DNA from 2 places in the Streptomyces sp. NPDC059866 genome. Region 1 is predicted to be linked to the other one. Evidence: predicted binding sites of a transcription regulator. Region 1 holds the regulator's gene; the other holds the start of a gene.
What was found. The regulator HspR, encoded in region 1, represses chaperone genes until heat shock. The targets are predictions, from matches to a motif close to TTGAGNNNNNNNNNCTCAA.

Region 1 (10,093 bases):
AGGAAGGTGACCAGCCCGTTGCCGTCGTTCTCGGCGGAGCCCGCGAGGAGGTCGGCCCTGCCGTCGCCGGTGACGTCGTCGAGCTTGACGTCGATGCCGAACATGTCGTTGTCCTCGTTGGTGCCGGGCACGCTCGCGGTGTCCTGGGAGAAGGACTGGGCGCCCGACGCGGTGTTCAGGCCGCTCGCCGTGCCGTAGAGGATCGTGACCGCACCGGTGTCGACGTCGTCGCCGATGTTCTCCCCGGCGACGCCGATCGCGAGGTCGAGGAAGCCGTCGCCGTTGACGTCGCCGAGGTCGAGCTCGTAGCCGAAGTAGTCGTTGCCCTCGGCGGTGCCGGGGACGTTGTTGGTGTCCTGGGTGATGCCGGTGGCGGCGGTGGTGAGGGGGCCGCCGTCCGAGCCGCGGATCACCCAGACCTTGCCGCCCTTGCCGGAGTCGGGGACCGGGGTGCCGTCCTCGGTGGTGGTGTTCCAGTGCGCGCCGCTGACGACATCGCCGTAGCCGTCGTGGTCGATGTCGCCGATCGCGGTGATCACGCCGGGCTTGAGGGGCTCGGCACCGGAGACGTTCAGGCCGCCTGAGCCGCCGGGGATGAAGTAGTTGCGGTTCCAGCCGTAGTCGGTTTCGGTCTCGTAGCCGTCGACCACCAGGTCGGTCTCCGGGCCGCCGTTGATGTTGCCGGCGGTCAGGTTCATGGGGCCGCCCACCTCGCTGCCGTCCATGATCGGGGGCTTGATCGTGTACCGGCCGCCCGGCGCGCCGGAGGAGTCGAAGCCGCCCTTGAGGACGTGGATGGTGCCGGTGTTGCTGCCGACGGCCAGGTCGGCCTTGCCGTCGCCGTCGAAGTCGCCGGCGGCGAGGGTCTTGCCCCAGAAGTCGTGCGCGGACCGGGCCGGGTCGGCGACGACGGAGCCGCCTTGGAGGCCGGAGGCCGAGCCCCACAGGATGGTGACCATGCCGCCGTCGGTGTCGCCGTCGATGTCCTCGCCCGGGGCGCTGACGGCGAGGTCGTCGTAGCCGTCGCCGTTGAAGTCGGCGTAGGCGGAGTCCCGGCCGAAGGAGTCGCCGGCCTCGGCGCCGCCGGGGATGCCGTTGGAGTTCTGGCTGATGGTGGAGTTCGGCGTGGCGGGCTCTAGGTCGCCGGAATAGGTGCCGTCCGACACGCCGGCGGGGGTGCCGTAGAGGGCGACGATCTGGCCGGCGTTCTTCTTGGCGTTCACGTAGGCGCCGTCGGCGGAGAAGGCGACGTCGCCGACGCCGTCGCCGTTGAAGTCGGCCTGCGGGACGTGCGTGGAGTCCGCGGCCGTCGCCGTCGCCGCGGAGAACGTGAGCAGCCCGCCCGTCAGCGCGGCCGCGGTGGCCGTCGCGAGGGCGAGTCGCAGGGTGTGCTGCATGCGGGGTCTCCTGCTGCATGCGGGGATGCCCGGCGGGCATCCGCAGTCAATGGGGTGCGGACCGTCCGTGTTTGCCGGGAGTTCTCTTCGGGTCCACGTGGCAGTCGGCGATCAAGAGACCTGTGCGGACGGGCAAGGGTTGTACGTGAGTTCGGTAACTCTTGGGGAACGGGGCCCGTGAACGCCGACGCTCCCACGCCGGGAGCGGCGTGGGAGCGTCGGCCGTGGGGACCGGGTCGGTTACTTCACCGGCTCCGGTTCCGATTCCGTCTCCGTGTCCGACGAACCCTCCGGGGCGGCCGGCGTCTTCACGGAGTCCAGCAGCAGCTGGGCGACGTCGACGACCTGGATGGACTCCTTCGCCTGACCGTCGTTCTTCTTGCCGTTGACCGAGTCGGTCAGCATGACCAGGCAGAACGGGCAGGCCGTGGACACGATGTCGGGGTTGAGGGAGAGGGCCTCGTCGACACGCTCGTTGTTGATGCGCTTGCCGATCCGCTCCTCCATCCACATCCGTGCACCACCGGCGCCGCAGCAGAAGCCGCGCTCCTTGTGGCGGTGCATCTCCTGCTGGCGCAGGCCCGGAACGGCGGTCATGATCTCGCGCGGGGGCGTGTAGATCTTGTTGTGGCGGCCCAGGTAGCAGGGGTCGTGGTACGTGATGAGGCCCTCGACCGGGGTGACCGGGATCAGCTTGCCCTCGTCGATGAGGTGCTGGAGCAGCTGGGTGTGGTGGATCACCTCGTAGTCGCCGCCGAGCTGCGGGTACTCGTTGCCGAGGGTGTTGAGGCAGTGGGGGCACGTCGCGACGATCTTCTTCGCCGACTTGGGCTTGCGGGTCGACTCGTCCTCGTCGTCCTCGCCGAACGCCATGTTCAGCGCCGCCACGTTCTCCATGCCGAGCTCCTGGAACAGCGGCTCGTTGCCGAGGCGCCGTGCCGAGTCACCCGTGCACTTCTCGTCCCCGCCCATGATCGCGAACTTGACGCCCGCCATGTGGAGGAGTTCCGCGAAGGCCTTCGTGGTCTTCTTGGCGCGGTCCTCGAGGGCGCCCGCACAGCCGACCCAGTACAGGTACTCGACCTCGGACAGGTCCTCGATGTCCTTGCCGACGACCGGCACCTCGAAGTCGACTTCCTTCGTCCACTCCAGGCGCTGCTTCTTGGCCAGGCCCCAGGGGTTGCCCTTCTTCTCCAGGTTCTTGAGCATCGTGCCCGCCTCGGACGGGAACGCGCTCTCGATCATCACCTGGTAGCGGCGCATGTCGACGATGTGGTCGATGTGCTCGATGTCGACCGGGCACTGCTCGACGCAGGCACCGCAGGTGGTGCAGGACCACAGCACGTCCGGGTCGATGACGCCGTTCTCCTCGACGGTGCCGATCAGCGGACGCTCGGCCTCGGCGAGAGCGGCGGCCGGGACGTCCTTCAGCTGCTCCTCGGACGCCTTCTCCTCGCCCTCCATCGTCTTGCCGCCGCCGGCCAGCAGGTACGGCGCCTTGGCGTGCGCGTGGTCCCGCAGCGACATGATCAGCAGCTTCGGGGAGAGCGGCTTGCCCGTGTTCCAGGCCGGGCACTGCGACTGGCAGCGGCCGCACTCGGTGCAGGTGGAGAAGTCCAGCAGGCCCTTCCAGGAGAACTGCTCGACCTGGCTGACACCGAAGACGTCGTCCTCGCCGGGGTCGGTGAAGTCGATCGGCTTGCCGCCGGACGTCATGGGCTGGAGCGCGCCGAGGGCGGTCTCACCCGTCGCGTTGCGCTTGAACCAGATGTTCGGGAAGGCGAGGAAGCGGTGCCAGGCCACACCCATGTTGGTGTTCAGCGAGACCACGATCATCCAGATGAACGAGGTGCTGATCTTCACCATCGCGACGAAGTAGACCAGGTTCTGCAGCGCGGTGACGCTCAGGCCCTTGAAGGCCAGCACCAGCGGGTACGAGGCGAAGTACGCGGCCTCGTAGTGCTCCACGTGGTGGATCGCACCCTCCAGGCCGCGCAGCACGTAGATCGCGAGGCCGATGGTGAGGATGACGTACTCGACGAAGTACGCCTGGCCGGACTTGGAGCCTGCGAAGCGCGACTTGCGGCCCGCTCGGGACGGCAGGCTCAGCAGACGGATGACCATCAGGACGGCGATGCCCAGGACGGTCATCACGCCGATGAACTCGATGTACAGCTCGAACGGCAGGAACCCGCCGATGATCGGCAGCGTCCAGTCGGCCTGGAAGAGCTGGCCGAAGGCCTGGGCGAGGGTCGGCGGCAGCGTCAGGAAGCCGACCGCCACGAACCAGTGGGCGACGCCGACGATGCCCCAGCGGTTCATCCGGGTATGGCCGAGGAACTCCCGCACCAGCGTCACGCTGCGCGCGTAGGGGTTGTCGGTCCGGCTGCCGGCCGGGACCGGCTGGCCCAGTCTGAAGTACCGGACGAACTGGCCGATGGCGCGCGCGAGCAGCGCAACGCCGACCACGGTCAGGACCAGCGACACGATGATCGCGGCGAGTTGCATTGGGGGCTCCTCGGGCCTGCGAGGGGGGAGATCTGTTGATTACTAAGCGGTAACTTATGCGGTCCGTCTGAGACTACCCATTTCCTCGGTCGCACTGTAGCCAGGGGGCCGGTGATCTGCGTCGCTGAGGCATACCTGACCGTATGGGGCATGGCGCGCCAGGCTGATCCCAGTATTTCTCACATATCGTGACATTCCGCTTGGCGTGGGGCTGTGCTCTGTGCGGCTGCGGGTGAGGGTCACCGGACGGGTGAAGGCAACCTCGGCTCGTCCCGCTGCGTCTCTGCAGGTCACCGGGCGGTTGCGCGTAAGGAGCGGATAAGAGTTGAGTCCGCTCGACTCAGGTCTGTTGACCCGGCGGCGGGCGTCATGCACACTTGAGTCCGTTCCACTCAAGTCAGCTGGAGGAATCAACCATGGCACGTGCGGTCGGCATCGACCTGGGCACGACTAACTCCGTCGTCAGCGTTCTGGAGGGCGGCGAGCCCACCGTCATCACCAACGCCGAGGGCGCCAGGACCACGCCGTCCGTCGTCGCCTTCGCCAAGAACGGTGAGGTGCTCGTCGGCGAGGTCGCCAAGCGCCAGGCGGTCACCAACGTCGACAGGACCATCCGGTCGGTCAAGCGCCACATGGGCACCGACTGGAAGATCAACCTCGACGGCAAGGACTTCAACCCGCAGCAGATCAGCGCCTTCGTGCTGCAGAAGCTGAAGCGGGACGCCGAGGCCTACCTGGGCGAGAAGGTGACCGACGCGGTCATCACCGTCCCGGCGTACTTCAACGACTCGGAGCGCCAGGCCACCAAGGAGGCCGGCGAGATCGCGGGCCTGAACGTCCTGCGCATCGTCAACGAGCCGACCGCCGCCGCCCTGGCGTACGGCCTCGACAAGGACGACCAGACGATCCTCGTCTTCGACCTCGGTGGCGGCACCTTCGACGTGTCCCTCCTGGAGATCGGCGACGGCGTCGTCGAGGTGAAGGCCACCAACGGTGACAACCACCTCGGTGGTGACGACTGGGACCAGCGCGTCGTCGACTACCTGGTGAAGCAGTTCCAGTCCGGTCACGGCGTGGACCTCAGCAAGGACAAGATGGCGCTCCAGCGCCTGCGCGAGGCCGCCGAGAAGGCGAAGATCGAGCTGTCCTCGTCCACCGAGACCTCGATCAACCTGCCCTACATCACGGCCTCCGCCGAGGGTCCGCTGCACCTGGACGAGAAGCTCACCCGCGCCCAGTTCCAGCAGCTGACCGCCGACCTGCTGGAGCGCTGCAAGACGCCGTTCCACAACGTCATCAAGGACGCCGGCATCCAGCTGAGCGAGATCGACCACGTCGTCCTCGTCGGTGGCTCCACCCGTATGCCGGCCGTCGCCGAGCTGGTCAAGGAGCTGACCGGCGGCAAGGACGCCAACAAGGGCGTCAACCCGGACGAGGTCGTCGCCATCGGCGCCGCCCTGCAGGCCGGTGTGCTCAAGGGCGAGGTCAAGGACGTCCTGCTCCTCGACGTGACCCCGCTGTCCCTCGGTATCGAGACCAAGGGCGGCATCATGACCAAGCTGATCGAGCGCAACACCACGATCCCGACGAAGCGTTCGGAGATCTTCACCACGGCCGAGGACAACCAGCCGTCGGTGCAGATCCAGGTCTACCAGGGCGAGCGCGAGATCGCGGCGTACAACAAGAAGCTCGGCATGTTCGAGCTGACCGGTCTGCCCCCGGCGCCGCGCGGCGTCCCGCAGATCGAGGTCTCCTTCGACATCGACGCCAACGGCATCATGCACGTCACGGCGAAGGACCTCGGCACCGGCAAGGAGCAGAAGATGACCGTCACCGGCGGCTCCTCGCTGCCGAAGGACGAGGTCGACCGGATGCGCCAGGAGGCCGAGCAGTACGCGGAGGAGGACCACCGCCGCCGCGAGGCCGCCGAGTCCCGCAACCAGGGCGAGCAGCTCGTCTACCAGACCGAGAAGTTCCTCAAGGACAACGAGGACAAGGTCCCGGGCGACGTCAAGACCGAGGTCGAGGCCGCCGTCGAGGAGCTGAAGACCGCGCTGAAGGGCGAGGACACCGCCGAGATCCGCACGGCCACCGAGAAGGTCGCCGCGGTCTCCCAGAAGGTGGGCCAGGCCATGTACGCCGACGCCAATGCCGCACAGGCCGCGGGTGGCCCCGAGGGTGCCACCGCCGGTGGGGCCAAGCCGGCCGACGACGACGTCGTGGACGCCGAGATCGTGGACGACGAGCGTAAGGACGGTGCCGCGTGACGGAGGAGACCCCGGGCTTTGAAGAGAAGCCCGACGTCCCCTCCGGCGCCACTCCTGACGACGCCGAGCCGCAGGCCGCTCCCGCAGAGGGGGCGGCCCCGGCCGGGGACGCAAGCGCAGATGCCGGTCTGCTGGCCCAGCTGGACCAGGTGCGCACCGCGCTCAACGAGCGCACCGTGGACCTCCAGCGGCTTCAGGCCGAGTACCAGAACTACCGCCGCCGGGTCGAGCGTGACCGGATCACGGTCAAGGAGATCGCCGTCGCGAACCTCCTGACCGAGCTCCTGCCCGTGCTCGACGACATCGGACGGGCGCGGGAACACGGCGAGCTGGTCGGCGGCTTCAAGTCCGTCGCCGAGTCGCTGGAGACCGTGGCGGCCAAGATGGGCCTGCAGCAGTTCGGCAAGGAGGGCGAGCCCTTCGACCCGACGATCCACGAGGCCCTGATGCACTCGTACGCGCCGGACGTCACGGAGACGACCTGCGTCGCGATCCTCCAGCCGGGGTATCGCATCGGCGAGCGCACCATCCGCCCCGCGCGGGTGGCCGTCGCCGAGCCGCAGCCGGGCGCGCAGACGGTGAAGGCCGAGGAATCGGCCGAGGGCGACGACAAGGAGAACGGTGGCCCGGACGAGGGCTGACGTTGAACTGACGAGGAACCACGGGAAGGGGGTACGTCGGGGATGAGCACCAAGGACTTCATCGAGAAGGACTACTACAAGGTCCTCGGCGTCCCCAAGGACGCCACCGAGGCCGAGATCAAGAAGGCGTACCGCAAGCTCGCTCGCGAGTACCACCCGGACGCCAACAAGGGCAACGCCAAGGCCGAGGAGCGCTTCAAGGAGATCTCCGAGGCGAACGACATCCTCGGCGACCCCAAGAAGCGCAAGGAGTACGACGAGGCCCGCGCCCTGTTCGGCAACGGTGGCTTCCGCCCGGGCCCCGGCGCGGGCGGCGGCTCGTTCAACTTCGACCTGGGCGACCTCTTCGGAGGCGGTACCCAGGGCGGGGGCGCGGCCGGCGGCTTCGGCGGCGGACTCGGTGACGTCTTCGGGGGCCTGTTCAACCGGGGCGGCACCACGGGTACGCGGACGCAGCCGCGCCGCGGCCAGGACATCGAGTCCGAGGTCACCCTCAGCTTCACCGAGGCGATCGAGGGCGCGACGGTGCCGCTCAGGATGTCCTCCCAGTCACCGTGCAAGGCCTGTTCGGGCACCGGCGACGCGAACGGCACACCGCGCGTGTGCCCGACCTGCGTCGGCACCGGCCAGGTGGCGCGCGGATCGGGCGGCGGCTTCTCCCTGACCGACCCGTGCCCGGACTGCAAGGGCCGCGGTCTGATCGCGGAGAACCCCTGCGAGGTCTGCAAGGGCAGCGGCCGCGCGAAGTCGTCCCGCACCATGCAGGTCCGCATCCCCGCCGGGGTGTCGGACGGCCAGCGCATCCGCCTGCGGGGCAAGGGCGCACCGGGCGAGCGGGGCGGTCCGGCGGGCGACCTGTATGTCGTCGTGCACGTCGACGCCCACCCGGTGTTCGGCCGCAAGGGCGACAACCTGACGGTGACCGTCCCGGTGACGTTCGCCGAGGCGGCCCTCGGCGGCGAGGTCAGGGTCCCCACCCTGGGCGGCCCGCCGGTCACTCTGAAGCTGCCTCCGGGCACGCCCAACGGCCGCACCATGCGGGCCCGGGGCAAGGGCGCGGTCCGCACGGACGGCACCCGCGGCGACCTCCTGGTCACCGTCGAGGTAAGTGTCCCGAAGGACCTGACGGGGAAGGCTCGTGACGCACTCGAGGCGTATCGCGAGGCGACCGCGGGCGAGGATCCGCGGGCGGAGCTGTTCCAGGCCGCGAAGGGAGCATGAGTCAGATGGACGGCCGTCGACGCAACCCGTATGAGCTGACCGAGGAGACCCCGGTCTACGTCATCTCGGTGGCGGCCCAGCTGTCCGGCCTGCACCCGCAGACACTGCGCCAGTACGACCGCCTGGGCCTGGTGTCTCCGGACCGCACGGCCGGCCGGGGCCGCCGCTACTCGGCCCGCGACATCGAACTGCTGCGCACCGTCCAGCAGTTGTCGCAGGACGAGGGCATCAATCTGGCCGGCATCAAGCGCATCATCGAACTGGAGAACCAGGTCGCGGCCCTCCAGTCCCGGGTGGCCGAGCTGGAGGCCGCCCTCGACGGTGCCGCCGCGGCGATGCAGCAGCGCGAGGCCGCGGTGCACGCCTCGTACCGGCGCGACCTGGTGCCGTACCAGGAGGTGCAGCAGACCAGCGCGTTGGTGGTGTGGCGGCCGAAGCGGCAGCAGTCGTCGGACTGAGGCGTACGTGTACGTGAAGGGGCCCGGAGGATTCTCCGGGCCCCTTCGCTGCCCTCCGAGCCCTGGACGGGGAACTCCGCGCCCACTTCCCGGTAGCGCTGGACGAGTTCCGGCTTGCTCCCGCCGGAGGGCCTCGATGTCGAAGCGTTCTTTGGGGCCGGTTCACAGATGACCGTGGAAGGGAGGGTCAGAGGTTCAGGCCGAAGCGCGCCGGGGCGAGGCGGCCGCCGCGTACGCCGTCGGCGGCACGCCCACCGTCGTGGTGAAGTCCCGTACGAGATGGGCCTGGTCGGCGTAGCCGAGGTCGGCGGCGAGCGCGGCCCAGTCGACGTCGCGCCGGGTGCCGGCGAGTTCCAGGGCCTCGTGGATGCGGTAGCGGAGGATCACCCACTTGGGGCTGACCCCGACGTACGCCGAGAAGAGCCGCTGCAGCGCCCGCACCGACAGTCCCTGGCCGCGGGCGAAGTCGCCTACGCGGCGCACGGCGCGGTCGGCGCGGATGCGCTGGACGAGGTCCATGGCGAGGTCGGCCTGCGGATCGGGCGCGTGGGGAAGGGAGAGCAGGAAGGCGTCGAGGGCGGCCACCCGGGCGCGGTCGTCGGCGGGTGTGACGACCGACCGGGCGATGTCCTCTGTGGCCTGCTGGAACACCTCCTGGGCGGGCGACGCGCGGCCGGTCCAGTGCGACACCGGTTCGCCGGGTGCGTACGGCCGGAAGCCACCGGGCCGGAACTTGGCCCCGCACACCCGTCCCCGCCCGGTCAGCTTCCTGGTGTACAGGCCGAGCGCAACGCCGGTCAGCTCGCCGTACGGCGGACCCTCGTCCTCGTCCCACTGGAAGGTGAGGTTGACGGCCGGGTGCGGGACGATGCGGGAGGCATAGGGCTCGGGCAGGTCCCAGTCGATGAGCCAGTACCACTCGACGTACCGGCGCAGCGGCTCGGTGGGCTCGTGGCGGCGGAACCGCACGCGGTTCAGCAGCCCGGAGGGGTCGACGATCCCGCGGGAGTCGTGGCGGGGTGCGGCCATGGCCGGATCGTACGTCGCGTTTCTTCAAGAAGGGCAGTCCCGGGCGTCCCTACGGTCTGGATATGGACACGAAACGCGGTGAAGCGAAGAGCCACACCCTGGGTGATCTGCTGGCGAGGGCGCGGGAGCGGGCCGTTCCGGTGGTCCGGGCGGTTCCCGACGAGCTGCTCGCCGCTCCCACGCCGTGTGCCGACTACGACGTGAAGTCCCTGGTCAACCATCTGTTCCAGGTGGTCGTCGAGTTCCAGAAACTGGCCGCCAAGGGTGAGTCGGATTTCTCCTCGACGCCCGACCGGGTCGGCGCGGGTCCGGACTGGCGTGAGCGGTTCGCGGACGAGACGGACAAGCTGGTGGCGGCCTGGGCCGCACCCGGCGCGGAGGACGGCACGGCTGGGGCGTGGCAGATGCCGGCGCGGCTCGTCGGCTCGATGGCGCTGCTCGATCTGACCGTGCACGTGTGGGACCTGGCGCGAGCCATCGGCCGGGAGTACCCGGTGGACGAAGCGGCGGAGGCGGTGGTGGAGCAGCTCACCGGCACGGTCGCCGAACTGGCGCCGACCGCCCGGGCGACG
Region 2 (10,093 bases), on a different contig from region 1:
CGGAGCCGACCTTGTCGATCTCGTCCAGGAGCACGACCGGGTTCATCGACCCGGCCTCCTTGATGGCGCGGACGATACGGCCGGGCAGCGCACCGACGTACGTACGCCGGTGACCGCGGATCTCGGCCTCGTCGCGGACACCGCCGAGGGCGACGCGGACGAACTTGCGGCCCATGGCGTGGGCGACGGACTCGCCGAGACTCGTCTTGCCGACGCCGGGCGGCCCGACGAGGGCGAGCACGGCACCTCCGCGCCGCCCGCCGACGACACCCAGGCCCCGGTCCGTACGGCGCTTGCGCACCGCCAGGTATTCGGTGATCCGCTCCTTCACGTCCTCCAGGCCCGCGTGCTCGGCGTCCAGGACCGTCTTGGCGCCCTGGATGTCGTACGCGTCCTCGGTCCGCTCGTTCCACGGCAGTTCGAGCACCGTGTCGAGCCAGGTCCGGATCCACGAGCCCTCCGGCGACTGGTCGCTGGACCGCTCCAGCTTGTCGACCTCCTTGAGGGCGGCCTCGCGGACCGTCTCGGGCAGGTCGGCGGCCTCTACGCGGGCGCGGTAGTCGTCGGACTCCTCGCCGTCCTTCTCGCCGTTCAGCTCGCGCAGTTCCTTGCGTACGGCCTCCAGCTGCCGTCGCAGCAGGAACTCGCGCTGCTGCTTGTCGACGCCCTCCTGGACGTCCTTGGCGATGGTTTCGGCGACGTCCTGCTCGGCGAGGTGGTCGCGCAGCTGCTGGGTGGCGAGCTTCAGCCGGTCGACGGGGTCGCCGGTCTCCAGCAGCTCGATCTTCTGATCGAGGGTCAGGAAGGGCGAGTACCCCGAGTTGTCGGCCAGGGCGGACACGTCGTCGATGGCCTGCACACGGTCGACGACCTGCCATGCGCCGCGCTTCTTCAGCCAGTCGGTCGCGAGGGCCTTGTACTCCTTGACCAGTTCGGTGACGTGCCCGGGCAGCGGCTCCGGGAGACTCTCGTCGGCCCTGGTCCCCTCGACCCACAGCGCGGCACCCGGCCCGGTCGTCCCGGCGCCGATCCGCACCCTGTTCCGCCCCCGGATCAGGGCGCCGGGGTCGCCGTCGGCGAGCCGCCCGACCTGCTCGACGGTGCCGAGCACACCGGTGCTCGCGTACGTCCCGTCGATCCGGGGCACCAGCAGGACCTTGGGCTTTCCGAGCTCGGACCGGGCAGCGGCCTGCGCCGCCTCCACCGCGGCCCGCACTTCGGCATCGCTCAGGTCCAGGGGGACCACCATCCCGGGCAGCACGACCTCACTGTCGAGCGGCAGCACGGGCAGGGTGAGCGAAGTGAACGGCGTGGACTCAGCAGCCATGATCTCCCCTTAGGCAGTCAAGTTGAGCTATGCCGACTCAATGCGTGGGAGCCGCCGAATGTTCCCCCGGCCCGTTCGCTCTGAGCGATCACTCCCGGGCCGCTGTGCCGCCCCTGTGTCAACACCGCCGGGGGCCGGGCTACTCCCCTCCGTCATTCCGGCAACATGCCGTCAGAGAAGTGCCAGGATGGGCAGATGGCCACCACCTACGACATCCCCGAAGTCCTGGACCGTCGTGAGGGCCCCTCGGGCGAGGTCGTGCTGCGCCGGCACGGCGCCCTGCTGCAGATCATCGTCAACGGCTGTTTCCTGATGGACACCTCCGACGGACGATCGGAGCGACGGCTGGTCGACGCGGCCCTGAACGCCCTGGACGGCCGGGCGGCGCCCGCGGTGCTGATCGGCGGTCTCGGCGTCGGATTCTCGCTCGCACACGCCGCCGCGAACCCGCACTGGGGCCGGATCACGGTGATCGAGCGCGAGCGTGCCGTCATCGACTGGCACCGCGACGGACCGCTCGCCGAGCTGTCCCGCGAGGCCCTCGCCGACAGCCGTACGGAGATCGTCGAAGCGGATCTGATCGACTTCGTCAATGAGACTTCCGCCACGTTCGACGCGCTGTGCCTGGACATCGACAACGGGCCCGGCTGGACCGTCACGGAGAGGAACGACGGGCTGTACTCCGCGGCCGGACTGGCAAGCTGCGCAAGGGTGTTGAGACCCGGCGGCGTGCTCGCCGTGTGGTCGGCGCAGCCCTCCCCGGAATTTGAAGGATCCTTGCGGAATGCCGGTTTCCGGTGTGTGCGTACCGAAGAGATCCCCGTTGCCCGGGGCGTTCCGGACGCCGTGCATCTCGGCGTACGACCTGGATAGCCGAGCTGCGGTGACTCCCCGTACGCTGCATCCCTGACGCCGATCATTCAAGCGTCAATCGCAGTCATGGGATCACCCCACGGATTCCGGAAAGCACACTTCAGGGGCGGGCGATGGAGCAGACACACACCTCCCACAACGGCACGGCGGCGACCACCCCGGGCGCACAGCGCCGGGTGCTGGTGGTCGAGGACGACGCGACGATCGTCGACGCCATCGCGGCCCGCCTGCGCGCCGAGGGATTTCTCGTACAGACGGCCAGTGACGGCCCGGCCGCCGTCGACACGGCCGAGGCCTGGCAGCCCGACCTGCTGATTCTCGACATCATGCTGCCGGGCTTCGACGGCCTGGAGGTCTGCCGACGGGTGCAGGCCCAGCGGCCGGTGCCGGTACTGATGCTCACCGCGCGCGACGACGAGACCGACATGCTGGTGGGTCTCGGCGTCGGCGCCGACGACTACATGACCAAGCCGTTCTCGATCCGGGAGCTGGCCGCGCGCGTGCATGTGCTGCTGCGCCGGGTCGAGCGGGCCGCGGTCGCGGCCGCCACTCCGCGCACCGGCATCCTGCGCCTGGGCGAGCTGGAGATCGACCACGCACAGCGCCGGGTCCGGGTGCGCAGCGAGGACGTGCATCTGACGCCCACCGAGTTCGACCTGCTGGTCTGCCTGGCGAACACGCCGCGCGCGGTGCTCTCGCGTGAGCAGCTGCTGGCCGAGGTGTGGGACTGGGCGGACGCCTCCGGCACCCGTACCGTCGACAGCCACATCAAGGCGCTGCGGCGGAAGATCGGCGCCGAGCGGATCCGCACGGTGCACGGCGTGGGCTACGCCCTGGAGACACCGACGCCATGAGCGAGGGGCGGCCGGCCGCACGGAGGAGCCCCGGGGAGCCCTGGGGCGGCGTACGCCCGTTCTCGATCAAGACCAAGTTGGGTGCGCTGGTCGTCATCTCGGTGCTGATCACCACCGGGCTGCTGATGATCGCGGTGCGCACCGAGACCGAGCTGCGCTTCATCACGGTCTTCTCGATGATCGCCACCCTGCTGATCACGCAGTTCGTGGCGCATTCGCTCACCGCACCGCTGGACGAGATGAACGCGGTGGCCCGCTCCATCTCGCACGGCGACTACACCCGGCGGGTCCGTGAGAACCGGTGGGACGAGCTGGGCGACCTGGCCGTCACGATCAACCGCATGGCCGACGACCTGGAGGCCCAGGACAACCAGCGCAAGGAGCTGGTCGCCAACGTCTCGCACGAGCTGCGCACACCGATCGCCGGGTTGCGCGCGGTCCTGGAGAACATCGTGGACGGCGTCACGGAGGCCGACCCGGAGACCATGCGGACGGCCCTGAAACAGACGGAGCGGCTGGGACGTCTCGTGGAGACGCTCCTCGACCTGTCGCGTCTGGACAACGGCGTCGTACCGCTGAAGATGCGGCGGTTCGAGGTGTGGCCGTATCTGTCCGGGGTGCTGAAGGAGGCCAACATGGTCGCCTCCGCGCGGGCGGGCATCGCCTCCGGCTCCGGCAGTCACACCCGTACGGACGTCCATCTGCACCTCGACGTGTCCCCGCCGGAGCTGACCGCGCACGCCGACCCGGAGCGGATCCACCAGGTCGTCGCCAACCTGATCGACAACGCGGTCAAGCACAGCCCGCCGCACGGCCGGGTCACGGTGAAGGCGCGGCGCGGGGCGCTGCCCCAGTCGCTGGAGCTCGAGGTCCTGGACGAGGGTCCGGGCATTCCGCGGTCGGAGTGGCACCGGGTCTTCGAGCGGTTCAACCGGGGTGCCGTCAACCGGCCGCACGGTCCGGGCAGCGACGGCGGCACGGGCCTCGGCCTGGCGATCGCCCGCTGGGCGGTGGATCTGCACGGCGGCAAGATCGGTGTGGCCGAATCCGAGCGGGGCTGCCGGATCCTCATCACCCTTCCGGGACTGCCATCCGTGCCAAGTTGACGTAAAGTTCGAAGCGGAGCCACAAGATCCACAGGCGTCCGCACTGCAGGACACGTGTGATCAGGCGAAGGCCCGCGTCTCGTATGCGCCGGGCCCGGGTCAGTGCACCCCTTTCACACCGGAACCACGCTTGTTTCCCGCCATTTCCATCCCCGAAACACCTGCTCAGATGTGACTTACGCGACGATGAACGGGCCCGGCCTGACCTTCTCGGTCATGGAGGCGTAGCCTTGATTCCCGCTGTCCATCACCTTGTGAAGCGGAAGAGGGCGGTTGCCGCCGTGTCGCCACAGTCCCCCAGTAACGCATCGAGCATCTCGACCGACGCCGATCAAGCGGGCAAGAACCCCGCTGCCGCGTTCGGTCCCAACGAGTGGCTCGTCGACGAGATCTATCAGCAGTACCTCCAGGACCCGAATTCGGTAGACCGCGCCTGGTGGGACTTCTTCGCCGACTACAAGCCGGGGGCCCCGTCCGCCCCGGCTCCGGCGGGTACCGCGGCTGCGGAGACCACCACCACGGCTCAGACGCCGGCCCCGGCCCAGGCAGCTCCCGCGGCCCCGGTCCAGCAGGCAGCTCCGGCCGCCCCGGCCGCTCCCGCCGCCCCGAAGCCGGCCGCCGCGCCCGCCCCGGCTCCGGCGAAGGCCGCGGCCCCGGCCCCGGCCGCCAAGCCGAAGGCAAAGGCCGAGCCCGCCGCCGCGCCGACGGCGCCGGAGGGCCCCGAGCTGATCACGCTGCGCGGCCCTGCCGCGGCCGTCGCGAAGAACATGAACGCCTCCCTGGAGCTGCCCACGGCCACGTCCGTGCGCGCGGTCCCGGTGAAGCTGCTCTTCGACAACCGCATCGTCATCAACAACCACCTCAAGCGGGCCCGGGGCGGGAAGATCTCCTTCACGCACCTGATCGGCTACGCGATGGTGCAGGCCATCAAGGCCATGCCGTCGATGAACTGGTCGTTCGGCGAGAAGGACGGCAAGCCGACCCTCGTCAAGCCGCCGCACATCAACCTCGGCCTCGCCATCGACCTGGTCAAGCCCAACGGCGACCGCCAGCTGGTCGTCGCGGCGATCAAGAAGGCCGAGACGCTGAACTTCTTCGAGTTCTGGCAGGCCTACGAGGACATCGTCCGCCGCGCCCGCGACAACAAGCTGACGATGGACGACTTCACCGGCGTCACGGTCTCCCTGACCAACCCGGGCGGCCTCGGCACCGTGCACTCGGTCCCGCGTCTGATGCCCGGCCAGTCGGTCATCATGGGCGTCGGCTCGATGGACTACCCGGCGGAGTTCCAGGGCACGTCCCAGGACACGCTCAACAAGCTGGGCATCTCCAAGGTCATGACGCTCACGTCGACGTACGACCACCGGGTGATCCAGGGCGCCGCCTCCGGCGAGTTCCTCCGCCAGGTCGCGAACCTGCTCCTCGGCGAGAACGGCTTCTACGACGACATCTTCGAGGCCCTGCGCATCCCCTACGAGCCGGTCCGCTGGCTCAAGGACATCGACGCCAGCCACGACGACGACGTCACCAAGGCCGCCCGCGTCTTCGAGCTGATCCACTCCTACCGGGTCCGCGGCCACGTCATGGCCGACACCGACCCGCTGGAGTACCGCCAGCGCAAGCACCCCGACCTGGACATCACCGAGCACGGCCTCACCCTGTGGGACCTGGAGCGCGAGTTCGCCGTCGGCGGCTTCTCCGGCAAGTCCCTGATGAAGCTGCGCGACATCCTCGGCGTCCTGCGCGACTCGTACTGCCGCACCACCGGCATCGAGTACATGCACATCCAGGACCCCAAGCAGCGCAAGTGGATCCAGGACCGGGTGGAGCGCCCGCACGCCAAGCCGGAGCGCGAGGAGCAGCTGCGCATCCTGCGCCGGCTGAACGCCGCGGAGGCTTTCGAGACCTTCCTGCAGACGAAGTACGTCGGCCAGAAGCGCTTCTCCCTCGAGGGCGGCGAGTCGGTCATCCCGCTGCTGGACGCGGTCCTGGACAGCGCGGCCGAGTCCCGCCTCGACGAGGTCGTCATCGGCATGGCCCACCGCGGCCGGCTGAACGTCCTCGCCAACATCGTCGGCAAGTCGTACGCGCAGATCTTCCGCGAGTTCGAGGGCAACCTCGACCCGAAGTCGATGCACGGCTCCGGCGACGTCAAGTACCACCTGGGCGCCGAGGGCACCTTCACCGGCCTGGACGGCGAGCAGATCAAGGTCTCGCTGGCCGCCAACCCCTCGCACCTGGAGGCGGTCGACCCGATCCTCGAGGGCATCGCCCGCGCCAAGCAGGACATCATCAACAAGGGCGGCACGGACTTCACCGTCCTGCCGGTCGCCCTGCACGGTGACGCGGCCTTCGCGGGCCAGGGCGTGGTGGCCGAGACCCTGAACATGTCGCAGCTGCGCGGCTACCGCACCGGCGGCACGGTCCACGTGGTCATCAACAACCAGGTCGGCTTCACCGCGGCCCCCGAGTCCGCGCGCTCCTCGATGTACGCGACGGACGTGGCCCGCATGATCGAGGCCCCGATCTTCCACGTGAACGGCGACGACCCGGAGGCCGTGGTCCGTGTCGCGCGGCTGGCCTTCGAGTTCCGCCAGGCGTTCAACAAGGACGTGGTGATCGACCTCATCTGCTACCGCCGCCGCGGTCACAACGAGTCGGACAACCCGGCCTTCACCCAGCCGCTGATGTACGACCTGATCGACAAGAAGCGCTCGGTGCGCAAGCTGTACACCGAGTCCCTCATCGGTCGCGGCGACATCACCCTGGAAGAGGCCGAGCAGGCCCTGCAGGACTACCAGGGCCAGCTGGAGAAGGTCTTCACGGAGGTCCGCGAGGCCACCGCGCAGCCGGCGACGGTCCAGACGCCCGACGCGCAGGCCGAGTTCCCGGTCGCCGTGAACACCGCGGTCTCCACGGAGATCGTCAAGCGGATCGCCGAGTCCCAGGTCAACATCCCCGACCACATCACCGTCCACCCGCGTCTGCTGCCGCAGCTGCAGCGCCGGGCGTCGATGGTCGAGGACGGCACGATCGACTGGGGCATGGGCGAGACCCTCGCCATCGGCTCCCTCCTCCTGGACGGCACCCCGGTCCGCCTGGCCGGCCAGGACTCGCAGCGCGGTACGTTCGGCCAGCGCCACGCGGTGATCATCGACCGCAGCACCGGCGAGGAGTACACGCCGCTGCAGTACCTCTCCGAGGACCAGGCACGGCTGAACGTCTACAACTCCCTGCTCTCCGAGTACGCGGCGATGGGCTTCGAGTACGGCTACTCGCTGGCCCGCCCGGACGCGCTGGTGATGTGGGAGGCCCAGTTCGGCGACTTCGTCAACGGCGCGCAGACGGTCGTGGACGAGTTCATCTCGTCGGCGGAGCAGAAGTGGGCCCAGACGTCCGGCGTGGTCCTGCTCCTCCCGCACGGCTACGAGGGCCAGGGCCCGGACCACTCGTCCGCCCGCCCGGAGCGGTTCCTGCAGCTGTGCGCGCAGAACAACATGACGGTCGCCATGCCGACCTCCCCGTCGAACTACTTCCACCTCCTGCGGTGGCAGGTGCACAACCCGCACCACAAGCCGCTGGTCGTCTTCACGCCGAAGTCGATGCTGCGCCTCAAGGCCGCCGCGTCGAAGGCGGAGGAGTTCACCACGGGCCAGTTCCAGCCGGTCATCGGCGACGCGACGGTCACGGACCCGGCCGCGGTGAAGAAGGTCGTCTTCTGCGCCGGCAAGGTCTACTACGACCTGGAGGCCGAGCGTCAGAAGCGCGGTGCCACGGACACGGCGATCATCCGTATCGAGCGCCTGTACCCGCTGCCGGGTGCCGAGCTCCAGGCGGAGATCGCCAAGTACCCGAACGCCGAGAAGTACCTGTGGGCGCAGGAGGAGCCGGCGAACCAGGGTGCCTGGCCGTTCATCGCCCTCAACCTGATCGACCACCTGGACCTGGCGGTCGGCGCCGACGTCCCGCACGGCGAGCGCCTGCGCCGTATCTCCCGCCCGCACTCGTCGTCGCCGGCGGTGGGTTCCGCCAAGCGGCACCAGGCGGAGCAGGAGCAGCTGGTGCGTGAGGTGTTCGAGGCCTAGGCCCTACGGCACCGAGGGCCCGGTCCCGAGTCGCTGTGACTCGGGGCCGGGCCCTCGCCGTTTCAGATCGGCTGGGGCTCGAAGTCCCAGTAGGGGCGGTGGCGTTCGAGGATGTAGTGGGTCTGGGGGTGGTCGGGGCCGAGGACCGTGGTGAGCCGGGTGACGGCGTCCCGGTGCAGGGTCTCGGCCTCCTCGACCTCGCCCAGCTCGGCGAGGTCGAGGGCGAGACCGGCCCGCAGGCTGATGGTGAGGACATGGCTCTCGCCCAGCGCCCGGGCGGAGCGTTCGGCGGCGTCGCGGCCGAGCGCGGCCGCGGACTCGGTCTCCCCGGCGGCGGCGAGCGCGGCCACCCCGTTCTTGGCGCAGCCGATCGCCCACGGATGCTCCCGGCCGACCGCCTGCTCCATCTCCTGAACGGTCCGCAGGGACAGCTCCAGCGCGCTGCGGGTCTCTCCCATGTCCCGCATGACGGTGGCGACGTTGTCCCGCGCCCCGATCGCGTAGGGGTGGCCCTCGCCGAGCTGGGCCGCGTACTGCGCGGCGGTGAGCTCGGCGAGTTCCCTGGCCTCCGCGGTCCGCTCCAGCTGGCGCAGCAGCATCGCGTAGTCGCAGGAGACCATCAGGGTCTCCGGGTGCAGGGCACCGCGCCGGCGCAGCAGCTTCTCCCGGACGCCGCGCATCATGACGTGCGCGAACTGCAGGTCCCCGTCCCGGCGGGCGCACAGGGCGAGGTTGTGCTCGGCGTGCAGGGTCTGGCTGTGGTTGCGGTCCAGCACCTGACTGTGGACGCGGGAGTTGTGGCCCTGGATGGCCAGCGCCTCCCGGTAGCGGCCGAGCAGTCTCAGCATCCAGGCGCTGCGCAGCGCCGAGTTGAGCGTGGCCGCGTCCTTGCCGCCCAGCAGTTCGACCCGGGCCTCGAAGATCCGGCGGTGCTGGACGAGCGATTCGGCGTAGTGGCCCTGCAGACCGACGGCGACGGCGAGGTTGCTGCGGATGCTGAGGGTGCGCGGGACGTTCTCGCCGCCGAGTTCCTCCGCGGCGCTCGCGGCGGCCTCCTCGAACAGGGTGCGCGCCTCGGTGTACCGGCTGAGGGCCATCAGCGTCCCGCCGAGTCCGTCCTTGGCGCGGATCAGCTCGATGGGCCGGACCTGCCCGGCGCCGCTCAGCCGCCGCAGGTTCTCCCGGCCCACCTCCTCCGCCTCGGCGTACCGGCCCAGCCGGCGCAGCATGTTGGCGAGCTGGTGGACCGCGACGAGCACGGAACGGTCGGTGTCGCCGAACTTGGGCCGCCAGTTGTCCACGGCCAGCCGGCTCAGCCACCAGCCGTCGTGGTACTCGCCACGCATCCGCAGGTACTCGACGCAGTTGAGCACCAGGTCACGTACGTCGTCGTCGGCCGACTGCAGCGCGCCGGACGGCTCCAGGTGCGGGATGATCTCGGCGTAGCGCGCCCAGTTGCCGGCCTGGGCGGAGTCCCGCGGGTCGGCGGAGACCAGGACCCTGCGGGCGGCGGCCGAATAGCGTTCGGCGTCGTCGGGCGCCTGTACGGAGCGGACGTAGCGGTGGAAGAGGCGGTGCATGCGCAGGGTGCCGACGGTCTGGGTGTCCAGGCGGCGGGGGCCCTGCTCGTACTCGATGCGCATGGAGGTGATCTCGGAGAGCTTGCGCAGCGCCGTGTTCCAGCTGCTGGGCTCGCTGATCAGCTCGGCCAGTTCGGGCGGCAGGTCACCGTGCCGGGCCGTCTGCAGCAGTCGTACCGGGACGACGTCGGGTGAGAAGCAGACGAGCAGGTTCAGCAACTGCCAGGCCGGTTCGGACCCTTCGCGCAGGGAGTTGATGAGCTTGGCC

Region 2: lon (endopeptidase La) is a predicted target of HspR. The motif match lies at 1,350-1,368, and genes of this name have one in related genera.

Annotation. Positions count from the first base shown of each region.
Region 1 covers NZ_JBHWJT010000009.1:30,671-40,763, forward strand. The annotation lists gene ACFV7R_RS15715 (VCBS repeat-containing protein) at 1-1,397, opposite strand, end outside; gene ACFV7R_RS15720 ((Fe-S)-binding protein) at 1,638-3,905, opposite strand; gene dnaK (molecular chaperone DnaK) at 4,322-6,172, shown strand; gene grpE (nucleotide exchange factor GrpE) at 6,169-6,813, shown strand; gene dnaJ (molecular chaperone DnaJ) at 6,856-8,034, shown strand; gene ACFV7R_RS15740 (heat shock protein transcriptional repressor HspR) at 8,040-8,492, shown strand; gene ACFV7R_RS15745 (DUF6597 domain-containing transcriptional factor) at 8,688-9,521, opposite strand; gene ACFV7R_RS15750 (TIGR03086 family metal-binding protein) at 9,584-10,093, shown strand, end outside.
Region 2 covers NZ_JBHWJT010000012.1:209,765-219,857, reverse strand. The annotation lists gene lon (endopeptidase La) at 1-1,327, opposite strand, end outside; gene ACFV7R_RS20435 (spermidine synthase) at 1,523-2,200, shown strand; gene ACFV7R_RS20430 (response regulator transcription factor) at 2,314-3,054, shown strand; gene ACFV7R_RS20425 (ATP-binding protein) at 3,051-4,160, shown strand; gene ACFV7R_RS20420 (multifunctional oxoglutarate decarboxylase/oxoglutarate dehydrogenase thiamine pyrophosphate-binding subunit/dihydrolipoyllysine-residue succinyltransferase subunit) at 4,442-8,245, shown strand; gene fxsT (FxSxx-COOH system tetratricopeptide repeat protein) at 8,308-10,093, opposite strand, start outside.